3 regions of the Gluconobacter sp. NFX36 genome follow, and region 1 is predicted to be linked to each of the others. Evidence: predicted binding sites of a transcription regulator. Region 1 holds the regulator's gene; each other region holds the start of a gene.

Evidence for each region. Region 1 encodes LexA, which represses DNA repair genes until DNA is damaged. Its sites were predicted from a motif close to TGTTCTANNTANGTTC; they were not measured.
Region 2: the regulator LexA is predicted to act here: its motif matches at 7,694-7,709, upstream of J4P41_RS13740 (ImuA family protein).
Region 3: the regulator LexA is predicted to act here: its motif matches at 4,086-4,101, upstream of uvrA (excinuclease ABC subunit UvrA).

Annotation. Positions count from the first base shown of each region.
Region 1 is NZ_JAGEKJ010000005.1:118,002-128,623, reverse strand. Features, by position in the region: gene J4P41_RS06855 (peptidyl-prolyl cis-trans isomerase) at 1-1,301, opposite strand, end outside; gene tpiA (triose-phosphate isomerase) at 1,425-2,225, shown strand; gene secG (preprotein translocase subunit SecG) at 2,222-2,572, shown strand; gene J4P41_RS06840 (CTP synthase) at 2,635-4,266, shown strand; gene kdsA (3-deoxy-8-phosphooctulonate synthase) at 4,263-5,087, shown strand; gene J4P41_RS06830 (DUF3429 domain-containing protein) at 5,075-5,560, opposite strand; gene eno (phosphopyruvate hydratase) at 5,662-6,942, shown strand; gene J4P41_RS06820 (FtsB family cell division protein) at 7,082-7,411, shown strand; gene rpmG (50S ribosomal protein L33) at 7,515-7,682, opposite strand; gene lexA (transcriptional repressor LexA) at 7,990-8,715, shown strand; gene J4P41_RS06805 (hypothetical protein) at 8,763-9,368, opposite strand; gene pgsA (CDP-diacylglycerol--glycerol-3-phosphate 3-phosphatidyltransferase) at 9,470-10,072, opposite strand; gene uvrC (excinuclease ABC subunit UvrC) at 10,181-10,622, opposite strand, start outside.
Region 2 is NZ_JAGEKJ010000018.1:4,628-15,249, forward strand. Features, by position in the region: gene J4P41_RS13720 (hypothetical protein) at 1-754, shown strand, start outside; gene J4P41_RS13725 (hypothetical protein) at 946-1,776, shown strand; gene J4P41_RS13730 (error-prone DNA polymerase) at 2,103-5,243, opposite strand; gene J4P41_RS13735 (Y-family DNA polymerase) at 5,470-6,999, opposite strand; gene J4P41_RS13740 (ImuA family protein) at 6,890-7,675, opposite strand; gene J4P41_RS13745 (hypothetical protein) at 7,798-8,073, opposite strand; gene J4P41_RS13750 (SOS response-associated peptidase) at 8,468-9,046, shown strand; gene J4P41_RS13755 (hypothetical protein) at 9,060-10,127, opposite strand; gene J4P41_RS13760 (glyoxalase superfamily protein) at 10,160-10,564, opposite strand.
Region 3 is NZ_JAGEKJ010000006.1:47,917-58,538, reverse strand. Features, by position in the region: gene gyrA (DNA gyrase subunit A) at 1-1,188, opposite strand, end outside; gene J4P41_RS07780 (class I SAM-dependent methyltransferase) at 1,331-2,095, opposite strand; gene J4P41_RS07775 (helix-turn-helix transcriptional regulator) at 2,178-2,975, shown strand; gene J4P41_RS07770 (GNAT family N-acetyltransferase) at 2,972-3,439, shown strand; gene ssb (single-stranded DNA-binding protein) at 3,502-4,071, opposite strand; gene uvrA (excinuclease ABC subunit UvrA) at 4,200-7,193, shown strand; gene J4P41_RS07755 (hypothetical protein) at 7,232-7,726, opposite strand; gene J4P41_RS07750 (purine nucleoside permease) at 7,759-8,832, opposite strand; gene J4P41_RS07745 (rhodanese-related sulfurtransferase) at 8,950-9,882, opposite strand; gene J4P41_RS07740 (autotransporter strand-loop-strand O-heptosyltransferase) at 9,996-10,622, opposite strand, start outside.

The DNA of each region.
Region 1 (10,622 bases):
ATTGGAGCAGGTACGCCGTCCTGCGTCATGCCGCGGGCATCAAGGGAACCTGCTGCTGGAACCGCGCCAAGATTGGATGGAATTTTTTCAAGCGTCGTTGAGCCTGCAATCGCGTCCTGAAACTGCGCAAGGCGCGCCTGAAGAGCCTGCGGGGCTTCCTGCTTCTGGACCTGATCGCGCAGATCGTTCTTTGCCTGTTCAAAGCTTGTCTGATGTGGTGCGACAACATCGGTGATGTTGAAGACCACCCAGCCTGCTGCCGTTTTGGTCGGGCCAGTGATCTGGTTTGCCTGAGCTGCGAATGTGAGCTTGGCCAGTTCCGGGTTCGGGATGTCACTCTGGCGCACATGTGGAAGAGCTACGGCTGCCGCGTACGGGTAAGCCTTCTGGATAGCGTCCCACGCATTCGTGTTGCGCCATGCCGTTGCGGCCGCGTTGGCTTTTGCCTCGTCCTGGAAGGTGAGAACCTGAAGTGTCCGTGTTTCGGGAACATTGTAGGTGCGGGCCTGGAAATCATACAGCTTGTGCAGGACGTCATCCGGAACTTCGATCGTCTTGGCAACGATGTCTGCCGTCATCACAACCATCTTGGCATGACGATATTCCGTGGTGCGGAAATCCTGCGGGTGATTGTCGTAATAGCGGTGAAGCTGTTCGTCTGTCGGTGCAGCAGCAACCGTGCCCGCCGTGAATGGCACGCGCAGAACATCCAGAACGCGCTGGTCTGCATCAAACGCAAAGAGACGATCCATCAGGGACGTCGGTGCCTGTACGGATGCGCCCATGCCCTGAAGCAGTCCGCGGGAAATGATGTCCTCGCGAATCATCTGGATCAGACGCTTTTCAGTAATGCCGATGCGTGTCAGGCGATCATTGAGCATCGCGCGATCGAACTGGCCCGCAGCATTATGAAAGGCCGGGATCGCGAAGATTTCTTTGCGGATCAACTCGTCTGGAACATTCATCCCTGCCCGTTCACCAGCAAGCTGAACTTCGTTCTGGATCACAAGATTGTGAAGAACCTGACGGGCGATCTGCTGTTTGGTGCCATCCGGAAGATGCGAGGCATCCGCCAGACCCATCTGCTGCGCTGCGGCTGGCAGTTGGGTGGAGAGCGCCCGTGCCAGATCGTCTGGTGTGATGCTGCGGCTACCGACCTGCACAATCGTGTTGGAGCCACGGGTCCCCATATTGGAGTAAACATCCCCTACGCCCCACCCGATAAAGGCCAGGAAGATCAGGATTGCGGCGGCACGGCCGGCCCAGGAGTCAACGAGAAGATGGCGTAGGGTGGTAATCATAGGGTCAGGACGGATCCGGATGGCGGGATGGTGCGGACAGGGAAGGCCCGCTAGAACTTGCGGCACCATAATGTCGTGAGCCGCGCTTGACCAGAAGCGGAAGGCTCACCCTCAGGAGGAAGCATGGACGTATCGCCGAAACTCGTAATCGGTAACTGGAAGATGAATGGCTTGCGGGACCAGACCGTACAGCTTGCAACTGCCGTAGCCGAAGGCGCACGCTCCCTGCCTGACGACGTGAAACTGGTCATCTGCCCGCCCTTCACCCAACTGGAGCGCGTGTCTGATATTCTCGAAACAATCGGTTCTGATCCAAAGATTCAGTTAGGCGCGCAGGACTGTCATACTGCATCATCCGGTGCGCATACGGGTGAAATTTCAGCGGATATGCTGGCTGATGTCGGTGTGCGGTACGTTTTACTTGGTCATTCCGAACGGCGCCAGAACTGTGGCGAAACGGACGCCCTCATTCGTCGTAAGGTGCAGGCAGCCGAAGCGGCGGGGCTGGTGCCGGTTGTCTGTATTGGAGAAACCATGGCCGAGCGCCAGGAGGGGCGCGCGGCGACTGTTTTGGCCAGTCAGATCGATGGATCTTTGACCGATAATTTTAACGGCGTTCTGGCTTACGAGCCCATCTGGGCTATCGGGAGTGGTGTTACGCCATCCCGTGATGAACTGGAGCGAACGCTGTTTCTTCTGCGTGGATTGTTGCAGTCTCGCCTCAAGATGGATGACATTCGCGTGCCAATCCTGTATGGCGGCTCCGTAACACCGGCCCAGGCGCCGACCATTCTTTCCATCGGGGTGCTGGGCGGAGTGCTGGTTGGCAGTGCGAGCCTGGACGCGAAAAGCTTCCTGCGCATTGCTGAAGCCGCATCGATCCGCCTGTCCTCCCAACCATTGTCCGGACCCTATCGTTCATGACCACTTTCCTGCTTGTCATCAATCTGCTGGTCACACTGGCCCTGATCGGTACGATCCTGATCCAGCGCAGCGAAGGCGGCGGCCTTGGTATCGGCAGCAGCCAGGGCATGGGCTCTTTCATGACTGGCCGTGGAACGGCAACGCTTCTGACGCGCGCGACCTCCGTTCTGGCCGGCGTTTTCATGCTGCTTTGCCTCGTTCTGGCCCTTCTGAACCGTGGCGCCTCCTCTGGCGTCGGAGGCCATGACATTCTTGCTGATCCGCCGGCTCCAGCCGCCGCAACAACAGCTCCTGCTTCGCCAGCAACCCCTGCCGCTTCGGCTCCTGCCGAGACGCCTGCTCACTAACTGAGTCGGGAAGCATCTCGACGCTTCCCCTCGCCCCCACCTTCGGTGTATGAGGAGCGCCCATGACGCGCTTCGTATTCATCACCGGCGGTGTGGTATCTTCTCTCGGCAAGGGCATCGCTTCTGCGGCTCTTGCTGCTCTCCTCCAGGCACGCGGCTACAAGGTCCGCATGCGCAAGCTGGACCCCTACCTGAACGTGGATCCGGGCACGATGAGCCCGTATCAGCATGGTGAAGTGTTCATCACCGATGACGGGGCTGAAACAGACCTCGATCTCGGTCATTATGAGCGCTTTACGGGCGTCCACGCCCGCCGTGCTGACAATACCACGACAGGCCGTATCTATTCCGATGTCATCGCCCGCGAACGTCGCGGCGATTATCTGGGCGGAACCGTTCAGGTCATTCCGCACATCACGGACGCCATCAAGGACGTCGTGGTGGCTGGTACGGAAGATTATGACTTCGTTCTGGTGGAAATCGGCGGAACGGTTGGCGACATCGAGAGCCTTCCTTTCCTTGAGGCCATCCGTCAGCTTCGTAATGATCTGGGTCACAACCAGACCATGTGCGTTCACCTGACGTTGCTGCCGTATATTCCCTCAGCAGGCGAACTGAAGACGAAGCCGACGCAGCATTCCGTTAAGGAGCTGCAGAATGTCGGTATTCAGCCTCAGGTTCTGCTCTGCCGTTCGGATCGTCCGATTCCGGAAAACGAGCGCCGCAAGATCGCGAATTTCTGTAACGTCCGCCCGGAAGCTGTGATTGCGGCGCTGGATGTCGATACGATCTATGCGTGCCCGATTTCCTATCATAACGAAGGCATGGACCGCGAAGTCCTGCGTTATTTCGGTCTGCCGTTCGAAGGCTCACCGGATCTGACCCGCTGGGAAAAGATCGTCCACGCGATTCGCGAGCCTGAGGGCGAAGTGAATGTTGCTGTCGTGGGCAAGTACACGGCCCTGCTGGATAGCTACAAGTCGCTGGCCGAAGCCCTGCTGCATGGCGGGATCGCGAACAATGTCCGTGTGAAGCTCGACTGGATCGAATCGGAAGAGTTCGAGAAAACGGCTGACATTGCCGAGCGCCTGAAGGATGCGGATGCCATTCTGGTGCCGGGCGGCTTCGGTGAGCGTGGTGCGGAAGGTAAGGTTCAGGCCGTTCGCTATGCCCGTGAGAACGGTATTCCGTTCCTTGGGATCTGCTTTGGCATGCAGATGGCTGTGATCGAATGTGCGCGTTCCCTCGCCGGTCTGCCCAAGGCCTCCTCCACGGAGTTTGGCCCGACGAGCGAACCGCTGGTTGGCCTTATGACGGAATGGGCGAATGGCAACGAACTGATGCGTCGTCGCGAAGGTGGAGATCTTGGTGGCACAATGCGTCTGGGCGCCTTCCCTGCCAAACTGGCTCCCGGCTCCCGCGTTGCGGAAATCTACGGCAAGACGGAAGTGCGGGAACGTCACCGTCACCGTTGGGAAGTGAACCTGCATTACAAGGATCGTCTGGAAAAGACGGGTCTGCGTTTCTCCGGCATGTCTCCGGACGGCGTGCTGCCGGAAGTCGTGGAATACCCGGATCATCCGTGGTTCATCGGCGTGCAGTACCATCCGGAACTGCTGTCCAAGCCATTTGATCCACACCCTCTCTTTGCAGGCTTCATCGGTGCAGCCCGCAAGCGGACGGAAAGTAAGTGAGCTTGCGGGTTGGCAATCTCGAGATCGGTCAGGACCGGCCCTTCACCCTGATTGCAGGGCCGTGTCAGATCGAATCCCGGGAGCATGCTGTGGAGATGGCGGATGCCCTTTCCACAGTGTGTCGCGAGCTTGACATCGGTCTGATCTACAAGAGCAGCTACGACAAGGCGAACCGCAGTTCCGTGAATGCGGCGCGCGGCGTGGGTATGGAAAAGGGGCTGGATATTCTGGCCTCCATCCGTGAGCGCTTTGATGTTCCGGTTCTGACGGATGTTCATTCTGCCGATCAGTGCGCTATCGCGGCGCAGGCGGTGGATGTTCTGCAGATCCCTGCATTTCTGTGTCGGCAAACGGATCTGCTGTTAGCTGCGGGTCAGACGGGTCGGGCCATCAACGTCAAGAAGGGGCAGTTTCTGGCTCCCTGGGATATGGCGAATGTTGCGGCCAAGCTGGCTTCGACGGGGAATGAGCGCATCATGCTCTGTGACCGTGGAACGAGCTTTGGGTACAACACGCTTGTTAGCGACATGCGCGGACTGCCGATCATGGCGCAGACGGGTTATCCTGTTGTTTTCGATGCTACCCACTCGGTTCAGCAGCCGGGCGGCCTGGGGGCTTCGACGGGTGGACAGCGGGAGTTCGTTGAACCCCTCGCCCGCGCTGCGTTGTCCATTGGTGTTGCTGCTGTCTTTATTGAGGCGCATCAGGACCCTGACAATGCTCCGAGTGATGGCCCCACAATGGTTCCTCTTTCGGAAATGAGAGGCCTTCTGACGCGCCTTAAGGCGTTCGACGCGCTGGCGAAGTCTTACAGCGTATAATTCTGCAACGGTGCGAGGGCTGCCATAAGGAGACTTATGACGGCCCCCGCTGTCAGCACGCCCCGTAAGGCCATGTAACCGGGTGGCAGCGCGCCATGCTTCCAGGCCACCCGTTCCACAGCAAACGTGGAAATGAAGCCGATGACCTCCAGTAGGTATCCGGCACGCAGGCCCCCCAATAATCCGACGCAGAGTGAAAGCCATGCCCAGAGCGCAGGGCAGACTCCCAGAAGGAGTCTCTGACGATCACGATCTGCCGTTCCCTGAACTGTGATGATGTCAGGTCGTTCCATGGCCAGCCCCCAGTGGACGGCCCCCAAAAAGGACAGGATACATGCGCCGTACGCCAGAAGAATGACCGTCAGATGCGGCAGTGGGGAGAAGAGCCCTGCCAGAAAAATCCAGCCTCCCAGCGTCAAGAACGGGAGGAGTCCCGCGAGACCAAGGATCAGGGCGAGAAAAGGAAGACGCATGTCGTCGATTGACCTTATGTTCTGATTTTGAGACGAAACGGTGATCCGTTCCGAACGGTTATGAGCCACACCCGGTTCACGCATATCCAGGAGAGCTTCCATTGAGCGCCATTGTTGATATCACTGCCCGCGAGATCCTGGACAGCCGTGGTAACCCGACCGTTGAGGTTGAGGTTGAGCTGTCGTCTGGTGCCCGCGGTCGTGCCGCCGTTCCCTCTGGTGCTTCTACTGGCGCCCACGAAGCTGTCGAGTTGCGTGACGGGGACAAGTCCCGCTACAACGGCAAGGGTGTTCTGAAGGCCTGTGGGTTCGTTGAAGACGAAATCCTTGAAGTGCTGCAGGGCGCCGAATCTGAAGATCAGATCGCCATCGATAACGCGATGATCGAACTGGATGGCACGCCGAACAAGTCCCGCATCGGTGCGAACGCCATCCTTGGTGTTTCCCTTGCGGTTGCCAAGGCGACGGCCGAAGAGCTGGAACTGCCGCTCTACCGTTATGTCGGTGGCGTTTTTGCACACACCCTGCCCGTTCCGATGATGAACATCGTCAACGGTGGTGAGCACGCAGATAACCCGATCGACATTCAGGAATTCATGATCCAGCCGGTTGGCGCGCCAACGATCGCTGATGCCGTACGCATGGGTTCTGAGATCTTCACAGCGCTGAAGAAAGGTCTGTCCGCTGCTGGTCACAACACGAATGTGGGTGACGAAGGTGGCTTTGCTCCGGGCCTGAAGTCTGCTGACGAAGCTCTGAGCTTTATTACGAAGTCTGTTGAGGCTGCGGGTTATCGTCCGGGTGATGATGTCACGTTTGCGCTCGATTGCGCTGCGACTGAGTTCTACGCCGACGGCCGCTACAACCTGAAGGGTGAAGGCAAGGAATTCGATTCTTCCGGTATGATCTCTTACCTGGAAGAACTGACGAAAAAGTACCCAATCGTCTCCATCGAAGACGGTCTTGCTGAAGATGATTGGGAAGGCTGGGCAGAACTGACCTCACGTCTGGGTGGTAAGCTCCAGCTCGTCGGTGACGATCTGTTCGTGACGAACCCTGAGCGTCTGCGTCGTGGCATCAAGGCTGGCACGGCCAATTCCCTTCTCGTGAAGGTCAACCAGATTGGCACGCTGACGGAAACGCTGGAAGCTGTTGAGACGGCTCACAAGGCTGGCTATACCTGCGTGATGAGCCATCGTTCCGGTGAGACGGAAGACGCTGTGATCGCGGATCTGGCTGTTGCGACCAACTGTGGGCAGATCAAGACGGGCTCCCTCTCCCGCTCTGATCGTACGGCCAAGTACAACCAGCTGATCCGTATCGAGCAGCAACTCGGTAGCGCGGCACGTTATGCAGGTCGCAGCATTCTCAAGAATGCCTGACCAGAAAGTCGGCCCCTTTTGGGGCCGGTTTTTCTTTTGGAAAATAATCAGGTGTCTTTTGACATGAATGATTGTTTCGCTCTGTCTCTCTGAGGTAGGTTATCAGGACGTTTGAAAGCCAAGGGAGACTGTACCCCGCGTGAGACCTCTTCGACTCATCAAGCGCGCCATCCGTACGGTTGCGCCGCCAGTCCTGTTTCTTTCCCTAACGGCTTATTTCGGCTGGAATGCTCTCCATGGGGCGCATGGTATTCGCGCGTATCAGGATCAGCTCGTTCTTCAGCAGCAGGCTCTTCAGGCGCAACAGGATGCCAAGGATGAGCAGGCTGTCTGGCATCGGCGGGTGCTGGCTCTGAAAGAAAAGGCACTTGATGCTGACATCCTCGATGAGCGGTCACGGGCCATGCTCAATCTTACTAAAAATGGCGATATCGTTGTGCCCTACGGTCCGCACGACAAGCTTTTCTGAGGTCAGTTTTTGAAAGAACCGCTTAATCGGTTCTTTTTTTGTGGGGGCAACAAAAAAGGCGACCGTAAGGCCGCCTTTTTAAACTCGTATGATCCGCGAGGTCTTACTTGATCTTGGCTTCGCGGAAGGTCACATGCTTGCGAGCGACCGGGTCATACTTACGGACTTCCATCTTGCCCGTAGCAGAACGTGCGTTCTTCTTCGTGACATAGAAGTAGCCGGTGTCAGCCGACGAAACGAGACGGATCTGAATAACGTTGGTTTTTGCCATGATACCCTCGGGCTTGCGCCGTCCTGATGCCGCTCGCAAGTGTCAAAGCAGCAGGTTGATCTAGTTCGGCGCACCATGCTGATTTGTCTGTCTCAGGTCAAGGCTTTCTCGTGAAAATCCGCTGATAACGTGTCTTTTTTCGGAAAAATGATCAATTTTAGCCGCTAAAAGCCATGTTTCCAGGACATTGATCTCCTTGTAGTCGCGTAAAGAGGAACCTATAAAGAACAAAAGGGAGATACATGTTGGTCATGTGTTCTGCCGGTTTTCAGATTATGCCTCCACCGAGGCGCATGGGAGCGCCTGTATGCTGACGCGCAAGCAGCACCAGCTTTTGCTATATATTGACGAGCACCTTCGCCGGACCGGATATTCTCCCTCTTTCGACGAAATGAAGGATGCGCTCGAGCTTCGGTCCAAATCCGGGATTCATCGCCTGATTTCTGCTCTTGAGGAGCGAGGCTTTCTGCGTCGGCATCATCATCGTGCCCGAGCACTGGAAGTTCTGCGTCTCCCTCACATGGGCACAGATGCGCCTCATGCGGATGGTGTCGCTCCACAGGCTCCCTTTGTGCCGACAGTTGTTGAAGGCGGTCGCCAGACCATGGAGGGGGCTTTTTCGGAAGCCCCACGCTCGCCCATCGAAGATGTGAGTGTTCAGATTCCCCTCTATGGGCGTATTGCGGCAGGTCTTCCGATTGAGGCACTTCAGGATGAGAGCGCACATATTCAGGTGCCCTCTTCCCTGCTTGGCACGGGTGAACATTATGCCCTGACCGTTGCGGGTGATTCTATGATCGAAGCCGGTATTCTAGATGGAGATGTAGCGATCATTCGTCGTGGCGAACTGGCAGATAATGGCCAGATTGTTGTGGCTTTGATTGATGATCAGGAAGTGACACTCAAGAAACTGCGTCGTCGTGGGTCTACGATTGCTCTTGAGGCGGCTAATCGGGAGTATGAAACTCGTATTCTTCCCGCATCACGCGTACGGATCCAAGGTCGTCTGGTAGCGCTATTTCGCCAGTATTGACGACGTGTTTCCTGCAAGTCCTTAAGGCTTGCAGGAAACGTAGAGTATTACTGTTTGGGTGATGACGGAACGCCGCGGACGACCCGGACTGTTCCGTCAGGCGCGATGAGTGTGCTCGTGCCATCCCCGTTCGGGATAATGATAGTCTTGTCAGGATTTTTTGACAGGAAATGAGGCGCATTATCGGGAACGCTTGTTGGAAGCGTTGGGACAAGATTGCTCCGGTCCAGAGATACTCCATGATGTGCATCGGAGCTTTCGCCAGCCGAGATGCTGTCTCCCGGTTTCATCTGATGACCCATAGCGCCCAACGCGCCAGACCCGGCAATGCCACCCATAAACGTTTTATCAATGGAGGCACCTCCGAAATAGGTTGCGGGGTCGCCCAAAGCGCGATTGAACACGCTGTCGGGGTTTTCAACATCTTTCAGGGTTGGGAGAGGTTGGGGAGAGCCAGGCCACATATTTCCGCCTTCCGGAAGGATCGGCGTGGAGGCAACTGTTTCTCCGCGAGCGCGGCGCAAGTTCTCGCTATCCCCACGTGGTGCGTTGGGATTGCCGCCTGACCATAGGGCTGTGTCATTAAAAAATTTGCCCATGCCCGAACAGCCACTCAGGGCGAGAGGTAATGCCAATAGAGCGGCCTTACGCATTGCATACTCCCATAAGGTCGATCCTTGACCTTTAGCGGTCATTGCGTGAAAGCGCCAGATGATGGGAGGATAACTGCAATAATAATCGTGCACAGTTCGGATCAGGATACGATCTTCGAGGACTTGCGCGGATCAGATGCCATCATTCTGGAAAGGCCAACTGTAAGGTAGCCCCAGCCACTGAGAACTGTTGGAATAACAGAGATCCACAGCAGAATACCACCAATCAGCGTGGCGGGCAGAAAGGACAGATGAAGAGCGGTAGCGGCCTTGTCTCCACCAATCAGGAAGCCAATGGCGACCATCTGGATGCCGGTTTTCCATTTTGCCAGACGGGTAGATGGAAGGGTTTCTCGCTGGGAAGCCATATATTCACGCAGACCGCTCACGAGGATCTCGCGCAGCATAATGATGATCGCGGCGTAGAGCGAGAATACCGGAAGAACCGTCAGGCCAGCCAAAGCCAGTAGCAGGGCTCCTACCAGGAGCTTGTCCGCGATGGGGTCCATCATGCGCCCCAGTTCGGACAGCATCTGCCACCGGCGTGCCAGAGCGCCATCCAGATAATCCGTGATGCAGGCCGCCGTATAGACAACACAGGCTGCTACATTCCCCAGTGCGGAATGCAGGGCTAGCAGAGCGACCAGAACTGGAATGGCCGCTATGCGAAGCAGGGTCAGGACATTTGGCAGATCAGTGAGCATCGAAGGCAGTCTAGAACAGTTTGGTTGGTTCCGGTATGCGCCAATCTGCTCGGGATGTGTGTATTTTTTGTGCCAAAAGGAGATGGAGCCTCGATCCTCACGGAAATGTCAGCTTTGCGTCCGGAGCCATTCAGGATGAAAATGTCCGTATATGGCTCTGGCAATGCCTGAACTGATTCCTGGCGCTGTTTCAAGCTCTTCAAGGCTGGCCTGTCTCACACTTTTTGCAGAGCCAAAGTGATTCAGAAGAGCTTTCTTGCGAGCACCGCCGATTCCCGGAACGTCATCCAGTTCTGATTTTCGTAGTCCTTTGGAGCGCCCTGCCCTGTGTGTTGTGATGGCAAAGCGATGAGCCTCATCCCGTAAGCGCTGGAGGTAGTAAAGAACCGGGTCTCGTGGTGGAAGCTGGAATGGGGCTTGGGTTTCCGTAAAGAACCATTCTCTGCCCGCATCCCGATCCGGCCCTTTGGCAATCGCCACGATGGGAATGTCCGTCACGCCCAGATCATTCAGGGCCGCGCGGACTGCATTGAATTGTCCCAGCCCGCCA
Region 2 (10,622 bases), on a different contig from region 1:
CTTTGCGATGTGGGAAATAGCGTGGCGCGACGAATCTTTGGCAGAAAAGCTAAATGATTCCTCGGCAGGGGCTGGATTTGTTACGTTACGTTCGATGGCATCCGATTCTCTCTTGAGTGCGGTCGTTCGAATGTTCGAGCCCGATACAAAAGCAAAACAGTCAGCCAGCCTTTCTTTCTGCGTGAGTAATCTCCTAAACGATGCTGTTTTCGATCTTTTTATTGATCCGCATTTACAGATCGGCCGAACAGACTCTCCTGAATACCTAGAGTTTATGAGTGCGCTCACTGATACCTCACCTGAAGAGCTTAAAGCCCAGTCAGATCAGGGGGTAGAACGAAGAAAAAAAGAAGAATTCGATCCACTTAAGGAGCGTCTTCAGAGCTTATTTAATATTTTGAGGAGCAAAGATACATATGATATGGTGCAACGACTGCATCACACACGCAATAAAATGGTTGCACATGCGGATCTTGACCGCGGTTTCAATATAGATAAGGCGACACAGGGGGATCTCAAACATGCATTCTTTCTTGCATGGGAGATCATGACCATTATGCGGGGTATAATTACTACGGATTACGAGGATAAAAGAGCGATATTTAGCGCTTATGGAACCGCGTATTGCCTATTCGCCGACATCAAAAAAGAAGATAGTCAGGTAAAAGCTGACGCACATTCATTCGCGAAAATTAAATCAGAGGAATTCGCAATTACCCTTAAAAGCTTCTTGAAAACAGGAGAATTCGAGTAAACTGCATCATTTTCCTGTATTCTTTACAGCAATATGAAAGCTGTTAGGGATAAGAGTTGAGCGCGTGTCATCAGTCAATTCCGATGATAGCGAAGACGATTTGTACTGCTGAGAAGAATGCTGATCTCAGTTTGTCATTGCGTGTCGCTACATCTCTGATATAATTGTTGTTAATTTTAGGTATATTATAAATGAAAATTGGTAAATGTCGATTTTGTGGGAATAGACGTAAATTAATAGGTGCGCACATTATCCCTCATGCAATATTCAAGAGTATTCGTGGTCAAGATGGTCCTTTAAAATTATATACCACGTGGGAAGAAACGCCTTCTGAGAAATCAAAGGGATTTGTAGATCATAATCTTACCTGTGGAGAATGTGATAATAGTTTTTCGAGTTATGAGAATTATCTTGTTAACTACATTAAATCTCAATATAATACTAATGGAGAGAGATTTGGAAATACGACTGCATTAATTGATAAAAACTATAATTACAAAGAATTTAAATTGGCTATTCTTGCAACACTTTGGCGCGCACACGAAACAAACGACGAACATTTTGCAAATGTTCAGTTAACCGGGGCTAGCGCCAATAAAATCAAAACCATGTTGCAAAATGGTGACCCTGGGACGGAGGCGGATTTCCCGATATACGTGGGAAGGATAAAAAGCGATGAATATAATGATAAATTACCACTTCTTGTCTTGGATCCAGTTTCGGTTGGTGAATGCAATCATGAGTTCTTGATGCTTGGATGGAGATTTATTATATGTCAAAACAATAAAGACTATGGACCTCATGCTTGTCTAAGTGAAAACCAATTAATAGCCATTGACTACAGCCTGGAAGGCTCTCAAGAGGAAGAAGATATACTGAAAATATTAAAAATGGATCCAAAAAAAATTGACAAGGAAATTACAAAAAATAGAAAAATACCAATTTATGTAATTATTTTATTCATTATTATATTTATTTGGGCCTTATTTATTAAGAGTAATATTATTAAGTTAAAGCATTAATAATTGTATATTAAAAAATAATATATAAATTACTCTATATTTGGATTAACCTGAATTAAGAGGGGTGTCATCCGAAGGGAAATTTTCTGACACTTATGCGAAAATGACTTATATTCAAAGTGTAATCTCTGAAATATTATGAGTGTCGTGTGAGGCATCACATCTTTCGGTTGGGCGACGGTCCGCTTTTACGACTTTTCGCCCGTAAAGCGACATACCGTTGTCCCCCCATAGCTGATTACAGGCGCGGCTCTTCCCACAACCTTATTGGTTCAACACCAATGTCTTCCTTCATAAAAACAAAACGGTCGAGGCAGTGTTCTTCCTTATCGAAAGTCTCGTGCCTTCAGCAGCTTCGATCCCTGAAGCAATGGCGTGCGGTCTTCCAGACTGAGCACAACGACATGGATCACCTCGCCTTCTTTCTGAAGCCTGCCCTTACAGGCCAGAAGACGGGAGGCGAGAAGAGGAAGTCGGTATTTCTCCTGTACATCCTTCCAGACAATCAGATTGGCCGTGCCCGTTTCGTCCTCGATGGTCACGAACATTGTGCCGTTCGCCGTGCCTGGCCGCTGCCGCATCAGCACAAGACCCGTAAGCTGGATCCGGCGCCCATCCCGTAGATAAGGAAGATCCCCGCAACGAACGATCCCTTCTTTTCGCAGTCCCTCCCTCAGAAACGCGACGGGATGCCCGTTCAGACTGAGTCCGGTCGCCCGATAATCTTCATGCACCCAGGATCGCTCTGACATTTGCGGCAGAACAATTTCCGGCTCGACCACTTCCGGCAGCGGAAAGTTCCGCCCTCGATCCGCCGCTTCGAACAACGGCAGCGCCGTGTCCGCTAACCCCTTGATCGACCAGAGCGCAGTACGGCGCATCTGCCCGAACACTCGAAACGCATCCGCTTCCGCGAGACATTCCAGGGCCGAGACCGGCACATCCGCACGCCGCCAGACGTCATCAATACTCTCATAATCCGGCATTCGGGCCGCGATCAGGGCCGCCCCGTGTCCGTTCGCCAGCTCGCGCACCATCCTGAACCCCAGCCGGACCGCCGCGTACCGTCCGTTTCGGCCGCGCTCCAGGGTGCAATCCCATCGTGAAGCATTGATACAGATCGGCCGGACCTCGACGCCATGGCGTTGTGCGTCCTGAACAATCTGCGAGGGCGCATAAAACCCCATGGGCTGACTGTTCAGCAGGGCGGCACAGAACACATCCGGATGATGACATTTCATCCAGGCCGAGGCGTAAGCAATCAGGGCAAACGAGGCGGCATGGCTTTCGGGGAAGCCGTAGCTGCCAAACCCTTCGAGCTGGCTGAACGTCTGTTCGGCAAACCCCTGCTCATACCCGTTGGCCAGCATCCCGTTCACCAGCTTGTCGCGGAACGGCGAGACCCCGCCTGTCGCTTTGAACGTCGCCATCGCACGGCGGAGCTGGTCCGCCTCGCCTGGCGTAAAGGCCGCGCAATGGATGGCCACCTGCATTGCCTGTTCCTGGAACAGCGGCACGCCCAAAGTTTTCCCAAGGATTCCGCGCAGGGTCTCGGACGGATAGGTGACAGGCTCCAGTTTCTCTCTCCTGCGGAGATAGGGATGAACCATATCTCCTTGGATTGGCCCGGGCCGGACAATCGCGACCTGTATCACCAGATCATAGAAAGTCCTGGGCTTCATGCGCGGCAGCATCGACATCTGCGCCCGGCTTTCAATCTGGAATGTCCCGAGCGTGTCGGCTTTCTGGATCATGCGATAGGTCTGCGGATCCTCGGCCGGGATCGAAGCCAGGTCTATGCGGGTCTGGTACACAGTGTGCAGCAGCTCGAACCCTCGCCGCAGACAGCCGAGCATTCCGAGACCCAGAACGTCCACCTTCATGAAGCGCAGCACGTCAATATCGTCCTTGTCCCAGACAATAATCTGACGTCCGTCCATGGCGGTCGGCAGCAGGGGAACAAGTTCGTCCAGCCGATCCTCGGTCAGCACAAATCCGCCCGGATGCGTGCCAAGCTGGCGCGGGAAGCCGAGAAGCTGACGGGCGAGATGAAACGTCAGGCTGAGGCGTCTGTCTTTCAGGTTCAGGCCAAGGTCGGCAGCGCGCGCCTTGCACAGGTCCGGATCCGGCAGGGACGAGGCAATATGTTTGGAAAGCTGGCCGGTCAGATCCTCTGGCAGCCCGAGCACCTTGCCGACCTCGCGCAACGCCCCTTTGGGCTGATAGCGCTGCACGGTGGCACACAGCGCCGCGCGGTGACGGCCGTAATGCCGGTAGATCCACTGGATCACTTCCTCTCGGCGGTCGCTTTCGAAATCGACGTCGATGTCGGGTGGTTCCTGCCGTTCGGCCGAGATGAAGCGCTCGAACAGAAGACCCGAGCGAACCGGATCAATACTCGTGATGCCCAAAGCATGGCAGACGGCCGAGTTCGCAGCAGATCCGCGCCCCTGACAGACAATCCCGAGTGAGCGGGCATGACGCACGATCGTATTCACAGTCAGGAAATATGGCGCGTAGGACAGAGAGCCGATCAGTCTCAGTTCGTGGGCGATCTGCGCCTCGACTTCTGGGGGCACCCCGGCCGGATAGCGACGCGGCAGTGCGGCCTGGACCAAACGTGTCAGGGTGTCCTGCGCACTTTCGCCTGTGCGCTCGGTTTCGGTCGGATACTGATAGGTGAGATCATCCAGACTGAAGGCGCAGGCCTCGGCAATCCGCCGCGTGTTAACCAGAGCATCCGGAAAGGCGGCGAACAAGCGTGCCTGTTCTTCAGGGGCTTTCAGATGGCGATCGGCGTGGACGTGACGGCGGTTGCCAAGAGCATCGACGGTGCAGCCTTCCCGGATGGCTGTGACCACATCCTGAAGAACGTGCCGGCGCGCATCGTGATAAAGAACGTCTCCCGTCACAACGCAGGCCAGACCTTGTGCCGCACTGAACGCCGCGAGTGCGTGAAGCCGCGCGAGATCTCCCGGCTGCCGGAGCATCGACAGCGCGAGAAACCGGATCTCTTCTTCGCCTGCCCTGTGTCCTGGCAGATCCATCAGGCTCTGAACGTGCCCGGAAAGCGCTGCCAGATCCTCGGGCGGTAACAGGATCAGGAGGAGGTCTGGTGCCGCTGCTACGAGATCCTCCCAGCCCAGAAGAAACACGTCCCGCTCGCCTCGGTGATGACCAAGCGTCAGGAGCTGGCAGAGGCCTGCCCAACCCGCGCGATTGCGGGGGTAGGCCAGGAGCGCGCTGCCATCACGTAGAGCCAGACGGCATCCGGGCAAAAGGCGCAGACCGGCCTCGCGCGCTGCCAGATGGGCGCGGATCACTCCGGCTACAGTGTTCCAGTCGGTCAGAGCGATCGTGTCATAGCCCAGGGCTTTCGCCTGAAACATCAGTTCATCCGGCTGACTGCCCGAGCGCAGGAACGAAAACGAGGACGTCACCTGCAATTCGACGTAAGGCGTGCTCATGGCCTAGCGGCGGTGGGGATGGGGGTGCCGGCTGCTATCAGGCGCTTTGCTGGTGGGCGCGCGCATGACCACGAAGCCGGAGCGTTCGAGATAAGCGACCAGACGCTCGGCTACGAGACGCGCCATCAGCTCGGCGGCGTCATGCGTCCGTCATAGCACAACGCGTGCATCAGGACTTCGGCCACGTCCGAAGTGCTGGCCGGGATCAGGTCAGCGCGGGGCTCCATCAGAATATTCCCTGAAGAAACCACGCGCCCGACCCAGACCAGTCATGGGCTCCGTCGCCTTTGCGAAACAGCCACAGGCGCAGGCCGGTCGTGGTCTCGACCTGCCAGTAGTCGCGGATCGCGCCGTAACTTTCGGACGTCTGCCACCACTCGCCAAGCAGACGTTCGGGGCCATCGGCCGCCGCAATGCGATGCGTCTGTCGCTTGAGGATGAACTGGCGGGGCGCACCGTCCGGAAGCAGGGCAGTCACCTGCACCCGGACGGGCAGATCGAACAGAATGTTCGGCCGCGCCCAGAGCATCTGGCTCGCGAAAGGGGGTTTTGCCATGTTGCCTGGAGAAACGCGAGACTGTCCGTCCTCTGGCCAGGCGGAAAACCGGGGCGCAAACTGATAGACGGCTGCAACACCAGGACGGTTGATCAGCCGGTCGATGAGGGTCGCGGGCACCGTGTCGACCTGACGATCTTCTGGGTCTGAAAGTACCGGGCGAGCGGGGCCGGCCTCTATCGGCTCGCTGGCGCTGATCGTGAGGGTGACAGCCTCAATGCCAAAACCGGGTTCAATCCGGGAAATCTGATCTTTGAGGAGGCGCAGGATGCGCGTCTTGTCTGAGGTCCGATCGGACGTGCCCACACGGATGGCCTGGACCGTGCTGTCCACACGGACACAGAGAAAATCGATCTGCCGTGCGCCTTCACCGCGACGGGACAGCAGGACGCAGGCTTTCGGCACGAGAGCTTCAATGACGGTCGCAATCGCCTCGGCTGTGCCGATAGGCTCGACAAGCGAGCGCGACAGGGAGATCCGGTCCCGCACCTGAACCACGCTCAGCGGTCTTGCCTGAAAGCCAACGGCTTCATCCAGACAGGTGAGAAGCTCCGCGCCGAACCGCTTGGCCAGAGGCGCGCGGGGAAGGGCTGCAAGCGCACCAATGGTTGTCAGTCCCAGACGATTGAGACGGGATGCTGTCTCCGGGGCAATCGGCAGAGCCGAGCAGGATAGTTTGTCCAAAGCCTGTTTCTGCTGACCAGGCGGAATGACGCAGGCGCCGTCGAGGCGCGAGCGTGCCAGCGCGCGCGAGGCCGCCGCGCTGTCGCTCAGGACCAGAGAACAGGTATGACCTTTCTCGGAAAGGCGCGTCCGGACAAGAGACAGCATGGCCTCTTCACCACCATAAAGATGGGCACAGCCAGTTGTGTCACTGTACAGGCCATCCGGCGCATCGAGAGCGGGCAGGGGCGACAGCCACAGTAGCCAGCTACAGAGCTCCAGGAGAGCCGCATCATCGGCGTCAGTGTCCTGCTCAACGCACAGGAGGTCCGGCAGGACACTCCTTGCCTGGGCAAGCGGTTGGCCGGGTCTCAGGCCCGCTGCCAGCGCCACCGGATTGACGGCCGTGAGCGTCTGGCGGTTGTGCTCAGGCGCGTGCACGACAAGCGGGCGATCGGGGGGGTAATGATCCTGCTGGCAGAGCTGAAGGCGCTCGGTGTGCCAGAAAGGAAGCCACAGGGCGAGGAAGCGGCGCATGGTCAGGACAGTCGAGGAGCCAGTGAGCAGGACGTCCTCCACGCACCCGCAGCAGCGAGACGGAAAGACGGCGGGGGCCGGGAAGCGGCAGAACCAGTCCCGGCAAACAGAGAGGGGCTGAAGGATGAGAGGTGATCTGCCAGCGTGTGGCGCAGGCACAGGGATCTTTTCCGGAGGAGCGGGAGGTGCTGACAGGGCGCAGGAAGAAGCCAGTATTTCCACTGCTTTCGGCGGCCAGATTCAGGCGACGCACTTCTGTCAGGGAGGGGATATGCGGACCAGCTATCACGACAAGGGCTCGCTCGGGACCGCGCAGGATATCCTCGGCCACAGCCAGAACACTGGCGTCATCGCTCTCAACGCAGATCAGGTGTCGGAGCGAGATCCCGGTCTGGTGCAGTCCCCAGGCATGGAGCTGAGGGGGGACCGTACCCAGCCAGAAAACAGGCTGGCCACTGCGCGCGAGCAGAGGCAGAAGCAGGGCGAGGCTGGAACCAATTTCAAGCGGATCGGGCACCAGAATGTCATGCAGGCTGGCGGTTTTGAGGCCGCCGCCCAGATGGTTATCGACCGGCTGCAGGCCTGTTGGCAGCACCCGGAAAATAGAGTGAGGCAGGCTCCGACGCTCGAGGCATCGGACCTGCTCGCGCAGACGCGCCAGCGCGTTCGAAGTCATGACTGTTCTCCTTGATAAGAACATAAAGAGAACAAACGAGCGCGGGACGCAAGTTAATTTTTAAGACGGATCCCTGCGGAAGACAGCGTTATCACTCCGCCCAGCAGGCTCAAAAGAGCTGTTTATCTGCCCATTTTGAGCGTTGTCAGGGCCTCCTTTGCGGTCGTCACTTCGCCGATAAGGGCGACCTCGTTTGATTCTGTCTGCTCGGCCAGCAGATGCGGAAGGTTGTGCACAGCGTCGGCAGCGGCCTCAATGGCCGAGAGTACACGTTGATGCTCAGGGGAGAGCGTTTCGCTGGATCCAAGCACGCTCTGAGCTTCGGAACGGATGTTCAGAAGAGCCCGGGACAGAAGGTGAAAGGCTTCGGAACGTGCGGTGCTTGTCGGTGTGGTCATGGTCGTCTCCTTTAGCGCGCCTCAGTTGCTGAGCCGCTTCAAGGAGCACTTTACCGATGACCTATGTGAGTGCGGCATGAGGCTAAAGGCTGCCGAGTGCAAAAGACCAAATCGAACTAACCGTATTCAGCCAGCAACGGGGCATAGGAATAATTAGCCAGACAGGCGGTTCCTAACCGTGGATTTGTGGACAGCCGCCTGAAGGCGGTCACTCACGCCCCGGAGACAGCTCTGGCGAGCTGACCACAGGGCGTGGCTCTGCCCACAAGTCCACCGCACAAACAACAACAGCTTTTATTCCTTCTGAAAAGGAAACACAGGCGGACCGATCGGTGTTTTTCTTCTGAGAGCCAATTCCGAATAGGACACCCTGCTTCAGAGCAAGAAAGCGATCATGTGTAATCTGTATGCCCAGACGTCCTCACAGGACGAGATCCGCGCCATTGCGGAGATACTCAATGACCACACGGGCAACCTGCCGCTCATGCCGGACATCTATCCGGACTACGCGGCGCCAATTGTGCGCAACGGGCAGAACGGACGGGAGATGGTTCTGGCCCGGTGGGGCATGCCATCTCCGGCGTTTGCCCTCAAAGGGCGCAAGGTCGACCGGGGAGTGACGAACATCCGCAATACGGCATCTCCGCACTGGCGACGTTGGCTGGGCCTTTCTCATCGCTGCGTCGTGCCATTTACGGCTTTCTCGGAACAGGCGCGACAGGATGACGGTTCGTTTCATCCGGTATGGTTTGCAGCTGATGCCACGAAGCCGCTCCGCTTCTTTGCTGGGATCTGGACGTCCTGGACCTCGGTGCGCAAGCTCAAGGAAGGCGAGGTCGCGCCCTACCATCCCAAAGCCATGCCCGTCATTCTGGAAGACCGGGAAGAGATCGAGACTTGGCTGACGGCCCCCACACTGGACGCCCTGAAACTGCAGAGACCGTTGCAAGAGTCATCCCTTCAGGTTCTTTGAACAGATGACAGGTCTAACTGGCCATCTTTCCCTTGAGGCGGGCGATTAGCCGGGAACTTCGCATCATGGCTTCATCTGCCTGATTCATGGCAGAAGCCAGATCCTCATAGTCGAACTGAACCGGATCCAATCGGGTTGGAGGCGGGAGCTGTGCACTCTCTTCCGCCAGCACAGACTGTGCCGTGAAAGAATCATTCTTACGCGGACGCCCGCGTTTTCGGCCAGGCACGGGTCGGTTGGGTGGTGTCACAACATCGCGAAGGGGGGTCAGTCCGGCAAGGCTGAACAGGCGATGAGCGGCCCGATGGGTGACTTCCACAACAATGCCTCGGTCCTGGAACACGCTGAGAAGCTGTAGCGCGCTTTTCAGCGACATGCCGAGACGATCCGCCAGCATGGACGCGGACATGAGCGGCTGGATCGCCAGCACATTGATCGCCTGGGGTGCGCGCGAATGCCGACGTTGCGCGCCGCATCTCTCAAGCGCCTGCCTCCTGGCTCGCTCCAGCTGACGGAGGAGATCGTGCGCCTCGCGGACTTCGGCCAGAAGAGCATCAAGCCACCAGCACAGCCAGGACTCAATTTCCCAAGGGGTTCCTGGCGTGAGTGACTCAATGCCTGTCAGGATCAAAGGCGTCCGGAGAATATCATGGGAATGCCAGTACCGCCCTAACGCTGCACAGAAGGGAGCACGGTGACGCCCGGACGCCAGCCAACGATGAAAAGCACTGCCTGCATCGAGGATCGGTCCCCAGCCTGACGACTGATCGTTCAGGAACGCTTCAGCTTCGGCAATGGCATTTGTCTGCATCTCATCCGGGTGAGCATGCCAACGCCAGAGCGTAAAGGCATGAGAGGCAGCATCCACGGACGTGCCGCGCTCGAAACTGTCCTGCCCGACCACTTTCGGAGCAAGACCATGCAGTTCAGCGACGAGATACCAGGGATCAATCATCCAGCCATCGACAGCGCAGTGACGCTGGATGGCAGCCAGGCGTTGTCGGAACACAACAGCAGGCGTCACTGACGCCCCTCTCAGCGCCTGGTCCAGACGTCCCAGTTCGAGACTGAGGCGGGTCAATCTTTCAGCGAACGGAGGAGCAGCCACTTAATCTACGAGGCGTCGCTCTTGGAAACGTCCGCAGCATAAGAGTTCCATACGGGCTCCAGATACTCGATAAGCTCTTTCGGCAGGGGAATGGAATGAGTGGTCTTAATCAGCCGGTCGCCTATCGGCTCGATCTGATCCATGGAAAATGGAGGAGCATCCTCTACCTCTCCGACGAAAACCGGCTCGACCAGTGTCCACTTCAGGCCGGAAGTAGTCGTGCCCGTCTTTTCGGTGTTTGCACGCTGGAGTTCCACGGGCACTGACTTGGAGAGGCTGGCCTTCAGGGCCGCAAACGTCCGGAACCCGTGCTGTTTGGAGAGGCGTTCGAGAGCTTGCGTGTAAGACAATGCGCCAGACTGGCTTTCCTGTCGGGCCTGTCTTTTGAGTACTTCAAGAGAAATCGTCATCTGAAATCCTCGACCGGAAAACTGAGTCACAGGGCCTAATTTGCGTCACACTCCGAAC
Region 3 (10,622 bases), on a different contig from region 1:
ACGCGCCATGAGCAGTTCGCGCGCCGTTGCCGCATCCGGTGCGGAACGGATCAGAGCGATGACTTCATCAATATTGGCAACAGCCAGAACAAGACCGACCAGCAGGTGGCCACGATCACGAACCTTGTTCAGATCGAAACGGGCACGACGCAGAATGACGTCTTCACGGAAGCGGATAAACGCTTCCAGAACGTCCTTCAGACCCATCGTGCGCGGCTTGCCTTCATCCAGCGCCAGCATGTTGACGCTGAAAGACGTCTGAAGCTGCGTGAAACGATAGAGCTGGTTCAGCACGACTTCCGGTGTCGCATCGCGCTTCAGCTCAATGACAACGCGCATTCCGGAACGGTCACTCTCGTCGCGGATATCGGAAATGCCTTCGATTTCCTTGGCACGGACGAGATCGGCAATCTTCTCCTGAAGCGTTGCCTTGTTCACCTGATATGGGATTTCCGTAATGATGATCGCCTGACGATCCTTACGGATCTCCTCGATCTCAGCACGCGCACGAACCGGTACAGACCCACGCCCCGTCTCGAACGCCTTGCGAATGCCACTCCGGCCCATAATGATGCCGCCGGTCGGAAAATCCGGACCGGGGATGATCTGCATCAGCTCATCCAGTTCAATCGCCGGATTGGCAATCATCGCCAGCGTGGCATCAATGACTTCGCCAGGGTTATGCGTCGGAATGTTCGTAGCCATGCCGACCGCGATACCCGAAGCGCCATTCACCAGAAGATTCGGGAATGTCGCCGGCAGAACCTTCGGCTCGTGTTCGCTTTCGTCGTAGTTTGGCTGAAAATCAACCGTATCCCGCTCGATATCATCCAGCAGGAACGACGCAGACTTGGCCAAACGGGCTTCGGTATAACGCATGGCGGCCGGGCTATCGCCATCGACCGAACCAAAGTTACCCTGCCCATCAATCAGCTTGACGCGCATTGACCAATGCTGCGCCATACGAACCATGGCATCGTAAATCGAGCTGTCACCGTGCGGATGGTATTTACCCATCACGTCACCGACCGCACGAGCAGACTTGCGGTATGGCTTGTCAGACGTAAAGCCACTCTCGCGCATCGCATACAGGATGCGACGATGGACAGGTTTCAGGCCATCACGCACATCAGGCAGGGCGCGCGAGACGATCACCGACATCGCATAGGCCAGATAGGAAGAGCGCATCTCCTCCTCGATCGTCACCGGAAGACGATCGGAAGGTACAATATCAGTCGGCTCGTTCAGCTCGGTCAAGACAGGTCCACCACGCTAAAATACAGTCCGCACAGCATAGCCCATGCGCCGCCTACATGCCACACCTACCCCATTACGGCCTGCTTCCCGTGAAAACGGTCACGTCCAGCAGGAAACTGCCGTCTTCTTCCAGCCCCAGCCGTTCCTTAACCACGGCCGGTGCCCCACGCTGAAGCGAACGGATCCCGTCCACGCGTTCTACAGGCGTCTGCGTCCGCGCGACCCAGCTTTCAAAAGCCATCCTTAAACGACTGCGCGTCAGTCCCTTCACCAAAAAGCCGGACCGCCCCAGCGCGCTCACCCACTCCCCAATGGAGTAATCCCGCACATGCGAAATATCCCGCATGAGTTCCAATGTCTGAAGCCAGCTATCAGAAACAGCATCTTCAGGGGCTGTCACATCAACGAAAACTGCCAGACCACCGGGCTTCAGAACCCGCCGAGCCTCACGCAACCCTGCTTCAAAGCCATCCCAGTGATGAGCCGTAAAACGGCAAAGCACCGCATCAAAGGCGCAATCTTCGAACGGCAGATTTTCCGCCGAAGCCTGACGAACTTCAATATTGCTTAGCTCACGCCTGGATGCCTCATCCTGAACACCCCGCAACATACCCGGTGTAATGTCACAAGCCATAACCCGCTCGACATGAGGCGCCACAGCATAGCTTACATGACCACCCCCGCATCCGAGATCCAGAACATGCTCAAGCCTGCGTCCCTGAACGGCCTGAACAATGGCGTCCAGATCAGCGCCCTGACTGTGAACCGTACTTTCAACATAAGCCGAGGCTCTCGCCTCATAGTGTGAGGCAGCAAACTGCCCAGCCTGCTTCGTCATCGACTGTTCTCCTTCTGAAAACACCCTCCCAACATTCCAGGCGTGGTATAAGATCCTAATTTATCATGGTATAATTTGTACTATGCCAACAGATCGTCGCCAGACCCTTGGTCAGTTTCTTCGCACACAACGGGAAAAGCTCTCATCTTCGCAGGCAGGACTGCTCGTCGTTCCTCACCGCAGACGAACACCCGGGCTACGACGCGAAGAAGCCGCCCAACTCTGCGGCATCAGCACGACCTGGTACACATGGCTGGAACAGGGTCGGGATGTCACTTGCTCTCCAGCGAGCCTGTCGCGCATTGCCACGGCCCTGCAAATGTCTTCCACAGAAAGGCGTTATCTTTTCACGCTTGCTGAACTCCGCGATCCGCACCAGATCACCCCTTCAGTCGCAACGCCGAACGCATTGCTGAACCTGCCCAAACAAATCAAAAGCCCGGCATACCTGCTTGACCCGCTCTGGAATGTTCTGAGTGCCAACGATCCTGCCAAAGACCTCTTCACAGGCTGGATGGACAGCCCTGAGCCCAACCAGCTCCGATATGTTTTCCTGAACCCTGAGGCGAAAACATTCCTGACGAACTGGCCCGACCGCTCAAGACGCCTGCTCGCAGAATTCCGCGCTGACACAGCCCACCTTGCCAGAACCACGGCGTTTCAGGCCCTGACCTCTGCCCTTCAGGCTGAAAGCCAGGAGTTTCTCCATTTCTGGCAGGACCAGCGTGTTCTCCCCAGAGAAGGCGGCCAACGCAGCTTCAAGCATCCAGTCCGTGGAGTGTTGAACTACGAACAGATAACTCTCACCCCCGCAGAACACACAGGGTATAAACTTGTCATCCTGACGCCGACCTCAATTGAACAGACAAGCGCATCATGAGCCCGACATTCACCCTCCATCCCGCCGATTTTTCCAATCCGCAAACGCGTGACCTTCTGGCCCTTCACCTCGCAGGAATGCACAAAAACACCCCAGCCGGACACGTCTTCGCCCTTGACCTGTCAGGCCTCATGGTACCTGAAATCGAAGTCTGGACTGTCCATCGACAGGATCGCGTAGCCGGAATCGGTGCACTCAAGCGCCTGAACAATCAGGCCGGCGAGCTCAAATCCATGTGCACCCATCCTGACTTTCTGAGACAGGGCGTCGCCAGTACTCTGCTGGATCACCTTATCCACAGAGCGCGCTCCGGAGAGCTGAAAACACTCAGTCTTGAGACAGGACGTGGGCCGTCCTTCGACCCCGCTCTAACCCTGTATCAAACCCGAGGCTTCCAACCCGGCGAAGCTTTCGGCGACTATGAGACTTCCGAATTCAACCAGTTCTTCCATCTGGTCCTCTGAACGTAAGCACCAGATACAAAAAAACCGGACTGACATTGCCAGCCCGGTTCCAAAAAGACCCCTCAGAACGGGATTTCGTCATCAAGATCGTTATCCGGCGGCGCATCCCAGCCACCACCCCGGTTGCCACCGCCAGACGCCCCACCTGAACGACCGCCATCATTATTGCCGCCGCCGAAGCCACCGCCCCGGTTGCCGCCACCAAAGCCGCCACCGTTGCTGTTTCCACCGCCGTAAGACGAGCCGCCTCCGTCGAAGCCACCCTCGTCGCCGCCACTGCGGTTGCTATCCAGCAGCACCAGCTCGCCGCGGAAACGATCAATCGTCACTTCTGTCGTGTAACGCTCCTGGCCTGACTGATCGGTCCACTTCCGGGTCCGCAGTTCGCCTTCCAGATAGACCTTGCGGCCTTTGCGCAGAAAACGCTCCGCCACATCGCCCAGACGATCATTGAAGATCACGACACGATGCCATTCGGTGCGCTCCTTGCGCTCACCGCTCTGACGGTCGTTCCATGTTTCGGACGTCGCAATCGTCAGATTGACGATCTTCGAGCCTGACTGCGTGTTCCGGACTTCCGGGTCCTTGCCCAGATTCCCGACCAGAATCACCTTGTTGACGCTACCTGCCATTCCGTACCAACCAATTTTCTCGAATTGTTCTTTTCATATAGGGCGTGAAAACCCATCTATAAAGTGATCTAGCACCGTTCAGGCGCGTTGCGAACACAATTGCCTTTTCTGCACATCCCGGGGTCTTCGTGAGCTTTCCAGACAATCATTCGATCCGTGTCCGTGGCGCACGCGCCCACAACCTCAAGAATATCGACGTCACAATCCCTCGTGACTCGCTCACAATCATCACGGGCCTGTCCGGCTCGGGGAAATCTTCGCTCGCGTTCGATACAATCTACGCAGAAGGCCAGCGCCGCTACGTTGAAAGCCTCTCGGCCTATGCCCGCCAGTTCCTCGAACTGATGGGCAAACCAGACGTGGACTCCATCGAAGGGCTCTCTCCCGCCATCTCGATCGAGCAGAAAACCACTTCAAAAAACCCCCGCTCGACCGTCGGCACGATCACGGAGATCCACGACTATATGCGTCTGCTCTGGGCGCGCGTGGGTATTCCCTATTCTCCTGCCACTGGCCTGCCCATCGAAGCCCAGACCGTCAGCCAGATGGTGGACCGGGTCATGGCGCTCCCGGAGGGCATGCGCCTGATGCTTCTCGCCCCGGTCGTCCGTGATCGGAAAGGCGACTGCAAACGCGAACTCGCAGAGCTGTCCCGCAAGGGCTTCACCCGCGTCAAAATCGACGGTGAGCTTTACGAAATCGCCGAAGCCCCGGAACTGAACCGCAAGACCCGCCACAACGTGGAAGTGGTTGTGGACCGGATCGTCGTTAAACCCGATCTGGAATCCCGCCTGGCCGACAGCTTCGAAACTGCCCTCGAACTCTCTGATGGCCTGGCCTACGCCGAGGAAGTCAAACGCGCTGACGACAAGACCGCTCCAGCCCACATCGTTTTCTCCTCCCGCTTTGCCTGCCCGGTCTCGGGCTTCACGATTGAAGAGATCGAGCCCCGCCTGTTCTCCTTCAACGCACCAATGGGTGCATGCCCAACCTGCGATGGTATCGGAACAGAAACGCATTTTGATGCCAATCTGATCGTCCCGGATGACAGCCTGACACTTGCCGAAGGCGCCATTGCCCCATGGAAAGGCGCCAGCACCGACTGGTACGACCAGACACTTGCCGCCCTCGCCCGTCACTGCGGCGACACTATGAATACACCATGGGGCGACCTGAAAGCTGAAACACGCGACCTGATCCTCAACGGCTCCAGCGAAGCGATTGCCATTCCCTACCGCGATGGCAGCAAGGTCCACACCGTGACCAAACCTTTCGAAGGCGTGCTGAAAAACCTCCGCCGCCGCATGGCCCAGACCGACAGCATGTGGGTTCGGGAAGAACTGTCGCGCTACCAGTCCGAAAAACCCTGCCACGTCTGCCATGGCGCGCGCCTGAAACCAGAAGCACTCTGCGTGAAGGTCAATGACCTGAACATCGCCGAAGCCTCGGACATGCAGATCCGCAAGGCCCTCGACTGGTTCTCGGGCGTCGAAGCAACCCTGACACCTCAGCGGGCCGAAATCGCCCGCCGCATCCTCCGCGAAATCACGGACCGCCTGCACTTCCTCGACGATGTGGGGCTGGACTACCTCACGCTTTCCCGAGGATCGGCCACGCTGTCCGGCGGTGAAAGCCAGCGCATCCGTCTGGCTTCCCAGATCGGCTCCGGCCTGACGGGCGTCCTGTATGTGCTGGATGAACCCTCCATCGGCCTGCACCAACGCGACAACGAGCGCCTGCTCGGCACGCTGGAGCGCCTCAAACGCCTCGGGAACACCGTCATCGTCGTCGAACATGACGAAGACGCCATCAGGGCTGCCGACTATCTGATCGACATGGGGCCGGGTGCCGGCACGCGGGGCGGAAACGTCATCGCCACAGGCACCCCCAAAGAAGTGGCCAAGAACAAGGACAGCCTGACGGGCGCCTACCTGTCAGGCCGGAAATTCATCCCCGTCCCGGAAAACCGTCGCACCTCTGACAAAACGCTCACTCTCGTCGGCGCCAAGGGCAACAACCTCAAAAACCTGACCGTCGATTTCCCACTCGGCACATTCATCGCCGTAACGGGCGTATCAGGCGGCGGCAAGTCTACGCTGGTTGTTGATACGCTCTACAAGGCTCTGTCCCGACAGCTCATGAAGTCGAGCCAGTCCCCGCTGCCCTATGACCGGCTGGAAGGCGTGGACAATCTCGACAAGATCATCGAAATCGACCAGTCCCCCATCGGGCGTACACCGCGCTCCAATCCTGCCACCTATACAGACCTGTTCGCTCCCATCCGGGACTGGTTTGCCGAACTGCCGGAATCCAAAGCGCGCGGCTACAAACCCGGCCGCTTCTCCTTCAATGTGAAGGGCGGCCGTTGCGAAGCCTGTCAGGGCGATGGCGTCCTGAAAATCGAAATGCACTTCCTGCCGGACGTGTTCGTCACCTGCGACACCTGCAAGGGTGCGCGCTATAACCGTGAAACACTGGAAGTAAAGTTCCGCGGCAACTCCATCGCAGACGTGCTGGCCATGACGGTGGACGAAGCACTGCCTTTCTTTCAGGCCGTCCCGAAAATACGTGATCGTCTGGCTATTCTCCAGCAGGTCGGCCTAGGCTATGTCGCTCTCGGCCAGCAGGCAACAACGCTTTCAGGCGGTGAAGCCCAGCGCGTCAAACTCTCCAAGGAACTCGCCAAACGCGCAACCGGCCGTACGCTCTACATCCTCGATGAGCCAACGACCGGCCTGCATACGGAAGACGTTCGCAAGCTGCTTGAAGTACTTCACGCACTCGTCGATCAGGGCAACACTGTTCTGGTCATCGAACACAATCTGGAAGTCATCAAAACGGCAGACTGGCTGATCGACATCGGACCGGAAGGTGGAGACGGTGGCGGCAATATCGTTGCAGCCGGAACACCGGAAGATATCGCGGCTTGCAAAGCCAGTCACACTGGGCGCTTCCTCGCCCCCCTCCTGAACGCGCCTGACGTCCGCCAGCCACGCGTCACAACCGCAGTCATTACGGCTCAGAACATGATCGACGCTCTACCGCCCCGAAAGGCCAAAACCAAACTGACAGCAGAGAAGCCAACCCGAGGCCGACCAAAAAAGACGAAAACGCCTGCATGATGGGAATGGTCCGGCTCTCTCCCACGGGAAAGAGCCGATTACCCAACCCCGAGCACCATCAATAGCCCAGCCGCCAGAAACACAAGCCCATTGAAGAGGCCATGACAAAGGGCCGTAGTCCAGAACGGACTAACCCCTTCTGTCACCTCGGCACGCCGGTAGCAGAGATAAAGGCAAGTTCCACCAACTACGCCCGTACAAAGCGCGGTCAAAAAACTGCGATGAAAATGAGCCCCACCGTAATGGGCCCACACAAAAGGCCCCACACACGCAATCCACGCCAAACCGGGCGCAAAAGCTTTCCTACCAAACAGTCTGTCCACAATCCAAATGGGAATCCAGAAGTTCAGAAAGGTCTCGACAACAGGCGCCAGCAAAACGGCTGATAGAACCAGCGCGACTGGATTAAGATCGGTGTCAGAATGTTCAGGCTGCCACCCAGCCCAGTCTATCAAGACATGCAGCGGAACAGAGAGCAGAAGCCCGATCAAGGCATAGCGGAATGCAATCCTCCCACTGATCGGAAATGCCACATTCTGCTCCCCCTGCACGCCTGTATCCTGCATCAGGGAACATGACCCGGAACATGGTCTTCATAGACCGACCAGTGTCCCGCCAGTTCATGCACAACAACACTTCCCACACGCCATGCCGCTTCATAAGCGGGCAGACCATCGCCCGAATACTCTTCCGATACAGTCTCATACGCCTTCCGCCCCTTTGGCGGCAGCGTGTAGTTGGACGCCGTGCGGAGAACCATCAACCGCTGGAAATCTGCTTTCTTCATCCGGTCCAGACGCACCATCGCTGATGCAATCGCGGAATCCTCCATGTTACTCATGGCGAACACGCCCTGAGCGTTCGTGAACATCTTCACCCAGTCCCGCGCGTACTGGTTCAGATAATGCCCATGCCAGTAAAGATCCGACGCAAAACTGTCTCCCTGAATAACGGAAGGCGCTTTCAACGCAGCGGGATACTCGGCCCATCCCTTGGAATAAGCCCGCATTTCCGGCGTATTCATAAGCTTCACCGTCTGCGTGCGCTCCCACGCCCAGTGCGAAAGCCCAGCATTCAGTGAAAAGATAATCGGGTACCCTGCATTCGGCCCATGCTCCTGATCCGACCCCTCAAGCGTTCCAGGCCGCACCGCGCCAGCCGCATAAACGCCGTAAGGCCAGTCTTTCGGCACTTCACGCATATCAATGGACTGCGCCACATCATTCACAACATACCGCGCCCACGCTGCTGACCCAACGGACATGACCTGTGGATCAGCCCCGGCAATACCGGCCACCAGCCAGTACGCTTTCGTCAGATCAAACCGCGGGTCCATGCCCAGCGCCATAATGGATGGCCCGGCATTCACCAGCGTCATCCCCGTCACAATCGCAATTTCGGTATGTTCCGGATTGGTGAGAATATCATGTACGCCCCCCGGAAACGCCACATGTTCCGTCAAATGTTCCCGCTCGGCCCAGAGCTGAAGCTCCCCTGGCTGATCGCCGGTATCCGCACCCTTCTCGAAGGTCGTCACAACCACAACCCGGACAGGCCAGGGCTTCTGTGCAAATGCTACGGCGGGAAGCGCCATCATCCCGGCACAAACCAGTCCAGCCCAACGAAACATCTTCACCATCACACCGCCTCAGCCGTTTTCATTACGAATTCAGAAAAATCAGCAGAAGCGTGAACAGGTCAAGTCGTTCAGCCGTCGTCTTTGCAACTCTAACGGTTTGTCATCTCCGTAATGGCCTCAGGAACCCAGATGCTCCGTTCCACGCTTCCGCGCCAGCATCTCCTGACGTTCGCGCGAGGCATAGCGCTGACGCTGTTCTTCCGTACGCTCATTATGACAATGCGGACAGGACACGCCCTGTACAAACCACGGAGACGCCTTGTCCTTTTCGCTGACAGGACGACGGCAGGCATGACAGACATCGTAACTGCCAATTTCCAGACCATGTTTCACTGAAACACGCTGATCGAACACGAAGCATTCGCCTTCCCAGAGGCTTTCCTCTTCAGGAACAGTCTCCAGATATTTCAGAATCCCGCCCTTAAGATGATAAACCTCATCCAGCCCTTCGGCTTTCACAAAAGACGTGGACTTCTCGCAACGGATACCCCCAGTGCAGAACATGGCAATCTTCGGCACTTTGCCCTTTGCCTCAAGCTCTTTGCGACGGTTGCGGAACCACTCCGGAAACTCCCTGAATGACCGCGTCTTGGGATCTTCGGCTCCCTTGAACGTCCCAATCGCCACTTCGTAATCATTGCGCGTATCAATGATGATTGTCTCCGGATCGGAGATCAACGCGTTCCATTCAGCAGGATCAAGATACTGCCCAACATCCTTGCGAGGATCGATATTAGGCTGCCCCATGGTGACGATCTCTTTCTTGAGCCGTACCTTCATGCGCCGGAATGGCAGTTCGGGAGCGCGGGATTCCTTGATCTCCAATTCCTCACAACCCGGCAGAGCGCGGATATGCTCCAGCACACGCTCCATGCCCTCATCAGAACCCGCAATGGTGCCATTAATACCTTCCGGGGCCAGCAACAGAATACCCTTGATCCCCTCCTGATCGCACACCTGCTGTAAAGGCTCCCGCAAAGCGGAAACATCCTGGAACGGCGTAAAATTATAAAGCGCGACGATACGGATCGGCGGAAGGACATCAGACACGGGAGGCGACCATCCAGCTCTGCGACCGCAGGCAGACCCACGATCAGGTGACAATACGCCCCGCCAATATCAGGCTCTCGTCTCCAATTCCAGAAAACTCCTGATTGTCTCGGTCAGGCAGTCGCCTCCATCATCGGCAACGCCTTATCCTTGATCAGACGTTTGAGAGTATGGATAACCTGCGCGCCTGTGATCAGACGGGTACATTCAAACTGCCGGTCAGTTCCTTTATGCCGTGGACACCAGAAGAAATCCTGATGATCAAACTGATGCTTCGGGTCATTCCAGCAGGAATTGCAGGTGTGCCAGTTGATGATGCGGTACGGCGTGGCAAACTCGTTGTCCGGATGCGTGAAACCGGAAATCATCACAACCGGCGTCCCTGCCGCATGCGCCAGCCATGCCAGACCGCTGGAGAGGCCAATGAAGAAACTCGCATGCTTCAACCAGCGCGCCCGCTCTGCCAACGGCCGGTTCCCCGTCTCATCCTCGGCTCCATGAGGAATATGATTGTACACATACCCCGTCCCATGAAACGTCTTCTGATCAATGCAGATCACGCGATACCCTGAAGCCTTCAGAAACGCGATGACCTCCTGCCAGCCTGCCGGGTTGTTCCAGTATTTGCACTGCGTACTGGCCTGTGTGGCAATGACAACATACGGCCCCTCGATAGGAGGCGTATCGCCATCCTGAATCGTGATGGGTGGCGGACTATCATCCCAAGGATTAACCCCCAG